2 regions of the Rhodoplanes azumiensis genome follow, and region 1 is predicted to be linked to the other one. Evidence: predicted binding sites of a transcription regulator. Region 1 holds the regulator's gene; the other holds the start of a gene.

Region 1 (4,401 bases):
CCCGCGTCGGCATCTCGACCTATCTGATCGGCGAGAGCCTGATGCGTCAGGCCGACGTGACGGCGGCGACCCGTGCGCTCCTCGGCCGCGGCGCCGCCGCGCCCGCGGCCGAGTGATCGCGCCCGACGACCACACCGTTCCGCGAACCAACCCGGACCCCAGCATGACCGACGAGCCGCAGCTCACCCATATCGGCGCGCGCGGCGAGGCCCGCATGGTCGACGTCTCCGACAAGGCCTCGACGAAGCGCATCGCCGTCGCCGAAGGCCGCGTCGTGATGACGGCCGCGACGCTCGATCTCGTGCTGCGCGGCGACGCCAGGAAGGGCGACGTGCTCGGCGTCGCCCGCGTCGCCGGCATCATGGCGGCCAAGAAGACCCACGAGCTGATCCCGCTCTGCCATCCGCTGATGATCACCAAGGCCGAGGTGGAGATCACGCCCGAGCCCGCTCTGCCCGGCCTGCGCGTGACCGCGACCGTGCAGGTCGCCGGCCAGACCGGCGTCGAGATGGAGGCGCTCACCGCCGTCTCGGTCGCGTGCCTCACCATCTACGACATGGTCAAGGCGGTGGAGCGCGGCATGCGCATCGAGGGCGTGCGGCTCCTGGAGAAGCAGGGCGGCAAGTCCGGCCATTTTCGCGCCGACCAGCCCGGCACCGACCAGCCCGGCACCGACCAAGCCGTCGGCGACGGCGGAGACGCCTGATGGCGCCGCCCCTGTCGGTCGCCGACGCCCTCGCCCGGGTGCTGGAACGGGCCGTGCCGCTGCCGGCCGAGGACGTGCCGGTCGGCGACGCCCACGGCCGCGTGCTCGCCGCGGACTTGGCGGCGCTGCGCACCCAGCCGCCCGACGACGTCTCCGCCATGGACGGCTACGCGGTGCGGTTCACCGACGTGACGGCGCCCGGCGCCCGGCTGCGGGTGATCGGCGAGGTGCCGGCCGGGCGGCCGTTCGACGGCACGGTCGGCCAAGGCGAAGCGGCCCGCATCTTCACCGGGGGCGTGATGCCGGCCGGCGCCGACACCGTGGTCGTGCAGGAGAACGCCACCCGCGACGGCGACACCGTCACCTTCTCGGCCGCCGCGGGCATGCGCGGCCGCCACGTCCGCAGCCGTGGCCGCGACTTTTCGACCGGCACGGTTCTGCTCCGCGCGGGCCGCCGCCTGTCGATGCGCGACCTCGCACTCGCCGCCGCCATGAACCACCCGGCCGTGACGGTGCATCGGCGGCCCCGCGTCGGGCTGCTGGCGACCGGCGACGAGCTGGTGCCGCCCGGTACGCCTCCGGGGCCGGGACAAATCGTCTACTCGAACGGCTTCGCCATCGCGGCGCTGGCCCGCCACGAGGGCGCCGACACGCTCGATCTCGGCATCGTGCCGGACCGGCTGGACGACACCGTCGCGGCGATCCGCCGCGCCCGCGCCGAAAACGTCGACGTGCTGGTGACGACCGGCGGCGCCTCGGTCGGCGACTACGACCTCGTCCAGTCGGCGCTCGCGGCCGAGGGCATGCAGCTCGCCTTCTGGAAGATCGCCATGCGGCCCGGCCGGCCGCTGATGAGCGGACGGCTGGGCGACATCCACGTGCTCGGGCTGCCCGGCAATCCGGTGTCCGCCTTCGTCACCGCGGTCCTGTTTCTGGTGCCGCTGCTGCGCCGTCTGCAGGGCCGCGCCGACCTCGCGATCGCGGACGAGCCGGCGGTCGCCGGCGCCGACCTGAAGGCCAACGACGAGCGCGCCGATTTTCTGCGCGCGACGCTCTCGACCGACGCCGAGGGCCGCCTCGTCGCGACGCCGGTGACGGACCAGGACTCCTCGCTGCTCGCCCCGCTCGGCCTCGCCGACGGGCTGCTGATGCGGCCGCCGCACGCGCCCGCCGTCACGGCCGGCGGCCCCTGCCGCGTGATTCGTCTGCCGGCCTGACCGGCCGCGCCGCCGCGCCGATCGGACACGGTCGATCGGCCGGCGCAGCGCTCGCGTTCCCCCGGGTGCACGGTTTTGCTCGCCTGAACCAGGCCTTAGGGCTAACCAACATTCGCCGTGACCTGTCGATTCCCCCGGCCGGCATTAAAAGGTTGCGGAACACATGCCGAACAGATAGGGTATGTTCATGATTTGTTTAGGCGGCTGCGTTGCACTGCCTGAGCAAGCCCCGGGGGACGACGCATGTTGACGCGGAAGCAGTTCGAGCTGTTGCGGTTCATCCACGAACGCCTGAAGGAAAGCGGCGTGCCGCCGTCCTTCGACGAGATGAAGGACGCGCTCGACCTGCGCTCCAAGTCCGGCATCCACCGCCTGATCACGGCCCTGGAGGAGCGCGGCTTCATCCGCCGCCTGCCCAACCGGGCGCGCGCCATCGAGGTGATCAAGCTGCCCGAATCGGTCGGCCACGGCGTCATGGCGGGCGGCCGCGCCCGCGGCTTCACGCCGAGCGTCATCGAAGGCAATCTCGGCCGGGTTCGCCCGCCCGCCCCGCAGCCGCAGGACGAGGACACGGCCCGCCCGATCGCCGTGCCGGTGATGGGCCGGATCGCCGCCGGCACCCCCATCGAGGCGATCCAGACCAAGAGCTCGATCGTCAACGTGCCGCCCGAGCTGTTGAGCGCCGGCGACCATTTCGCCCTCGAGGTGCGTGGCGATTCGATGATCGACGCCGGCATCCTCGACGGCGACATCGCCCTGATCCGCCGCTCCGAGAACGCCGACACGGGCGACATCGTCGTCGCCCTGGTCGACGAGGAGGAGGCGACGCTCAAGCGCTTCCGCCGCCGCGGCGCCTCGATCGCGCTGGAGCCCGCCAACGCCTCCTACGAGGTGCGCATCCTTCCCCCCAACCGGGTGCGCATCCAGGGCAAGCTCGTCGGCCTGATGCGGCGGTACTGAGCCGCCCTGCGCCGGCCGCGCCGGCCGCGACGCGGAGGCCCGCATCGTCCGCCGGGGCGTCCCGTGCCGATCCGTGCCCATGCGGACGCTCGCGTCCGCATGTCGAGATGGGCCGTGGGCGGCCGCCTCGGGTGCGTCGCGGCGGTGGTGCGGCACGGGCGCGCCGAACGCCGGCGCGAGTTGGGGCACCGGGGGCACCGGCCCCGGCGGCCACCACCATGGATCCGCGCCGGCGCGGTGATCCGGCCCGCGTGCCATGATCGTACCGCAAAGCCGTCGGCAGGGTGCCGGGGACCGCCGGGAGCGCGCTTTTCGCTGGTGCTCGCCCGGCGTTCTTTCTACGTTCCGAGCCCGCCGCGGCCGCCCGCCGACCCGCGGCCGAGCCGTGACTCGGACCGTGACTCGGACCGTGACTTGGACCCTGACTCGGACCATGACCGCAAGGCCCGTGACCGCAAGGCCCGTGACCGCAAGATTCGTGACCGCACGCCGTTGTCTGGACTCCGTATGACCGATCGAAGCGAGACGTCGCGCTCCCGCCGCCCCGACGGGCGGTTGATCTCCATCCGGGGGGCGCGCGAGCACAATCTGAAGAACGTCGACGTCGACCTGCCGCGCGACAAGCTCGTCGTCTTCACCGGCCTGTCGGGCTCGGGCAAATCCTCGCTCGCCTTCGACACCATCTATGCCGAGGGCCAGCGCCGCTACGTCGAGTCGCTGTCGGCCTATGCGCGCCAGTTCCTCGAGATGATGCAGAAGCCGGACGTCGACCAGATCGACGGCCTCTCCCCCGCCATCTCGATCGAGCAGAAGACCACCTCCAAGAACCCGCGCTCGACGGTCGGCACCGTCACCGAGATCTACGACTACATGCGTCTCCTGTGGGCGCGCGTCGGCGTGCCCTACTCGCCGGCGACCGGTCTCCCGATCGAGAGCCAGACCGTGTCCCAGATGGTCGACCGGGTGATGGCGCTGCCGGAGGGGACGCGGCTCTATCTGCTGGCGCCGCTCGTGCGCGGCCGCAAGGGCGAGTACAAGAAGGAGCTGGCCGAGCTCCTCAAGAAGGGGTTCCAGCGGGTCAAGATCGACGGCGCCTTCCACGAGATCGCCTCGGCGCCGGCGCTCGACAAGAAGTTCAAGCACGACATCGACGTGGTGGTGGACCGCATCGTCGTACGTCCCGACATCGCGACGAGGCTCGCCGAATCCTTCGAGACCGCGCTGAAGCTCGCCGACGGCATCGCCGTGGTGGAGTTCGCGGACGACACCGCGGCCACCGCGGCGGCCAAGAGGACCGCCAAGATCCACGACCAGAGCGGGCCGGAGCGCCTGATCTTCTCCGAGAAATTCGCCTGCCCGGTGTCGGGCTTCACGATCTCCGAGATCGAGCCGCGGCTGTTCTCGTTCAACTCGCCGCACGGCGCCTGCCCGGCCTGTGGCGGCCTCGGCCTCGACCAGAAGATCGACCCGGATCTCGTGGTGCCGGACCGCGGCGTGTCGCTCAAGCGCGGGGCCGTC
Region 2 (4,401 bases), on a different contig from region 1:
GCACCTCGGCGAGCCCGCGCGCCGCATCGAGGGCCTCGAGGAGGCCGTCGAACCGCGCCGCCAGCGTGGCGCGCGGCAGCGCCAGGACGTCGGCGATGCGCTTCAGCCCCACCTCGGCGAGCGAGGCGACCATGCTTCGGGGCAGCCGCAGCGCGGCGAGCGGCAACGGCGCCAGCGCCGCGTCCTGGCCGTCGGGGGGAACGAGGAGGATGGGATCCCGTCTGTCCGGAGATCCGGGCCAGGCAGCCGAAGAGCCCCCCACCCCCAACCCCTCCCCGCCATTCGCTGACGCGAACGGGAGGAGGGGAGCAGAAGCGCTGCGGCTCCCCTCCCCCCGCGAGCGAAGCTCGTGGCGGGGAGGGGTCGGGGGTGGGGGGCGCCGCGCGGCACAGACGCCGTAACGGGCAACGGCAAAAGCGCACCCAGGCGTATCGGCGATGGCGATGCGAGCCGCGAGGCCGCCGGCGGCGAGGCGGGCGTGAAGGGCGGCGGCGAGCGCCGCCTCGCCGCCGAACAGATGGGCGCAGCCGGTGATGTCGAGCAGGAGCCCGTCGGGCGGATCGAGCGCCACCAGCGGCGTGAAGCGGTCGCAGGCCTCGGCGACGGCGTCGAGCAGCGCGGCGTCGGCGTCCGGATCGTGCGGCACGACCACGAGACCGGGATGGCGGGCGCGGGCGTCGGCGACCGTGGTGCCGACCGTCAGGCCGAGCTTTTGCGCAGCGTCGCTCACGGCGGCGATGCGCTGCGCCGATCTTATCGTCTCGGCCGTGACCAGCGGCTCAGCCGCCGCGGCGGCGTGGCCGGCCCCCGTCGCGGCCTCACCTGGTCCGGCGGGCCGCGTCTGGGTGCGACCAATCCGGTCGGTCGACAGGCGCCTCAGCCACAGGGAGAGGAACCGGCGCGTCGCGCCGGGCGGGCTCGCGGAAGACATGCTCATGGTGATCCCAGACGAGGAGCCAGCGGCCGGTCGGGCCGCGGCGGTTCCGCAGGACGGAGAGGAGGACGGCGGGCTGGCCGAGGCCGCCGAAGCCGTCGGGCAGGCCGGGCGCGGCGGCGATCTCCAGCCGGGTCGCGGCCGGGCTCGCCAGCGCCGCGGCGCGGTGGCGCAGCAGCAGGCCGAGACCGCCGCCGGCCGCGGCGGCGAGCGACAGCCGGCGCAGCGCGACGAGATCGAGGGCGCGGTCGTCGAAAAACTCGCCGACCACCACGGCGAGGCCCCGGCAGGCCAGCGCCTCCTCCATGGCGAAGGCGGCGTCGCGCTCGCGCGCCACCGCGATCTCGACCAGCCGGACCGGCGACAGGCCGAGCGCCGCGACGCCCGGACCGTAGAGCCGCCCCGCCTCGCGCCCGGCGAGGTCGGCCTGGATCCACAACACCTCGCGGCGGGCGAAGCGGCGCACCGTGGCGAGCGCATGCACGGCGAGCGCCAGCACGGTGCCGGCCGCGGCGGCGAGGTCGCGTGGCGCCGCCGGCACGATTTCATGCAGGACGCCCAGCGCGATCCCGCCGCCGAGCGCCCGGTCGAGCGCCGGCACGCCGAGGGCGAGCACCGAATCGGCGGCATCCGCGGGCGCCGGCCGGTGCGCCTCGAGGGCGGCGACCCGGCGTCGGAGCGCACGCAAGATCTCGCCCGCATCGCGGGGCGGCATGGTCACGATCGGCCCTCTTTGTTCCTGATATGTTCTTATGGATTCCGGAAAGCCCGGCGCGAGTCAAGGACGCTCGGGCACGGATGCCGGGACGGTCGGAGAGGGTCGCTGGATCGTTAAAATTTTCGGACGGGCGAGGGGCGCCACGCGATTCCGCGACGTCGTCGCCGGGCGCGACCCGACGCCCCGTCGTCCTGCGCAGAAACGCGCTTGGCCCCGAGCCGGATGGATGTGCGGGTCTTCGCCCGCGCATGACGGCCGCGGGCGATCACAGCCCGCGCTTGGGGGCGCCGAGATCCTTGGCGACCCGGAGATTGCGCAGCTTGCTGCGGATGTCGGCCGAGACCAGGGGCGAGCGCCGGATCGGCGTGAAGTCGGCGGCGCGGTGCCGCGAGCCGCCGACGCCCTGGTAGACCTTCAGGCCGTCGTGCGTCGCCACCACGTCGCCGGCTCGCAGCGTCGGATCGGCGGCGATGTCGACCTTGACGAGGCCGAAGGCGTCGCGGCCGTTGCAGGTGCAGCCGTCGACCAGCTCCTTGCGATAGCGATGCGCGGTCGAGAGGCCGGCGTAGCGGCTGCCGTCCGGGGCGACCGCCTGATCGATTCCGGCGCCCTCGAACACCTTGGTGCGGCTCGCCGGGCAGAAGGCGCTGCACAGCTTGGCCGGCGACACGGCGGCGGGCGCGGTCAGCGGGAAGAAGCGGCCGTCGCACAGGCGCACGCAATAGGCCGTGACGGCCGGGGCAGCCTCGGGGACGGTCCCCCCCGGCGGCAATGCGCCGGCGTCGGGAGAGCCCGTCGGCGGCGCATAGGCCATCACCGGAGCGGCGCGCGGCGGGCTGCGCCCGAACGGGGCGCCGGTGCCGAAGATGCTCTCGAACACGCCGCCGGACGCCGCCGGCGTCCAAGCGGGCGTCCAAGCGGACGTTCGGGACTGGGCGGCCGCCGGCAGCGGCGCGGCGAGGCCGAGCAGCAGAACGGCGCCGGCCGGAAGCAGACGCATCCGGAAGACTGACTTGGATCGAGAGGGCATCGCGGTCGCCGAAAGCCCACGCGAGGCACGCGGGCGGAAAACGATCATCGAAAAGAACGAGGCGTCGCATGCGGACGCGGCGGGGCCCTGAGACCCCGCCGCTTCATCGCGAAACAGATCAGTTGATGCGGGCGCCGGCCCGGGTGTCGGCCGTGCGGGCCGACGGCGCCGAGATGCCGGCGACGCCACGCGACGACATCGGCAGCACGACCACCTTGGCGCCCGTCTTCACCCGGCCGTAGAGGTCGATCACGTCCTCGTTGGCGAGCCGGATGCAGCCCGACGACACACGCTGGCCGATGGTGTCCGGGGCGTTGGTGCCGTGGATGCGATAGACCGACGAGCCGAGATACATGGCGCGGGCGCCGAGCGGGTTCGAGGGGCCGCCGGCCATGAAGCGCGGCAGATAGGGCTGACGGGCGATCATCTCCGCCGGCGGATGCCAGTCCGGCCACTCGGCCATACGGGTGATGTGCTCGACGCCCGACCAGGTGAAGCCCTCGCGGCCGACGCCGATGCCGTAGCGCATCGCCTTGCCGCCCGGCATCACCAGGTAGAGATAGGTGTTCGGCGTGTCGATGATGATGGTGCCGGGCGCCTCGGCGCCCGCATAGGACACGACCTGGCGGCGCAGATGCGCCGGCGTGCTGGCGCGCGGCGCCGTCTCCTCGACCCGGTCGTCGCGGATGTAGCGGTCGATCGAGGAGGAGCGATAGCCGTCGGGCGCGAACAGCGACAGCGGATCGGCCTTGGCGGGCGCGGCGCTCATTCCGGCGATCCCGAGGGCGAGCGCACCGACCGCACCGATGACGAGAGAGAGCTTCGCGGAGCGAGCCATGTCCATCCCCCTGTTGTTCCCCGGCATTGACTGCCGCCGAGACAACCGGCGAAGCGCGAAAGAGTTCCCGGCCGTTAAGGAAGAAAATTAAGCATCCCTTAAAGCGACCGCAGAAAGCGGGGAGCCGCGACGTGATCAGATGAGGGTGTGACGTGACGATCCGGCGCGAGCCTCACGTCTCCTCACAAAAGTCCATGAAAGCCGCTCGGGCACGCTCTTTCACCTCTCCCCGCTGGGGAGAGGGAGCCACGCCGCACTCGCAGATCCTCGGTGCCATTCTGACAGTCCGATGCGCACCAAACAAAACGGCCGGGCGCTGGCCCGGCCGTTCCGATCAGGTCTCGTGTCGGTGCCGCGCGCGCTCGCGGACGACTCTCACATCAGCGCGGCGAGCTTCACGTTGGTCTGGCTCGGCGCCTCGACCAGGCACTTGCTGAGGATGTGGGCGAGCTGCGGCGCGGCGATCGGGCTGGCGGCCGGGTCGCAACCCTCCGGGATGCGCGGGCGGCCGGTCGGCGCGGCGGCAGGCTTGGCCGGATCGCGCGAGGAGGCGGCCGGGCCGGGCGCCGGGCGGGGCGGGATGGCGTCGGTCACCACCGGACGCACCGGGCTCTGCTGGGTCTCGCGCACCGTCACCTCCGGCAGCACGACGCCCTTGGTCACCACGGTGGCGTTGGTCAGCGGGTCGCTCTTGTAGAGGACGCGGCCGTCGCGATCGCGGTAGACGATGGCGGCATCGCGGACGCCGACCACCTCGACCGTGGCGATGATCTTCGGCTCCTGGCGCGTGGTCGCGGTCGTCGGCAGCCGATCACTTTTCCGTGTGCGATCGATCGGCGCGGCCAGCGACGCGGTGCGGGCCTGCGCCTCGGCGCTGTTGC

What was found. The regulator LexA, encoded in region 1, represses DNA repair genes until DNA is damaged. The targets are predictions, from matches to a motif close to TGTTCNNNNTGTGTTCNG.
Region 2: the regulator LexA is predicted to act here: its motif matches at 1,669-1,686, upstream of ACFSOX_RS19860 (ImuA family protein).

What each region holds. Positions count from the first base shown of each region.
Region 1 covers NZ_JBHUIW010000012.1:41,489-45,889, forward strand. Annotated here, with positions in the region: gene trpC (indole-3-glycerol phosphate synthase TrpC) at 1-116, shown strand, start outside; gene moaC (cyclic pyranopterin monophosphate synthase MoaC) at 164-706, shown strand; gene ACFSOX_RS11870 (molybdopterin molybdotransferase MoeA) at 706-1,923, shown strand; gene lexA (transcriptional repressor LexA) at 2,167-2,883, shown strand; gene uvrA (excinuclease ABC subunit UvrA) at 3,391-4,401, shown strand, end outside.
Region 2 covers NZ_JBHUIW010000027.1:78,778-83,178, reverse strand. Annotated here, with positions in the region: gene ACFSOX_RS19865 (Y-family DNA polymerase) at 1-937, opposite strand, end outside; gene ACFSOX_RS19860 (ImuA family protein) at 819-1,655, opposite strand; gene ACFSOX_RS19855 (DUF2865 domain-containing protein) at 1,918-2,652, opposite strand; gene ACFSOX_RS19850 (L,D-transpeptidase) at 2,801-3,520, opposite strand; gene ACFSOX_RS19845 (hypothetical protein) at 3,896-4,401, opposite strand, start outside.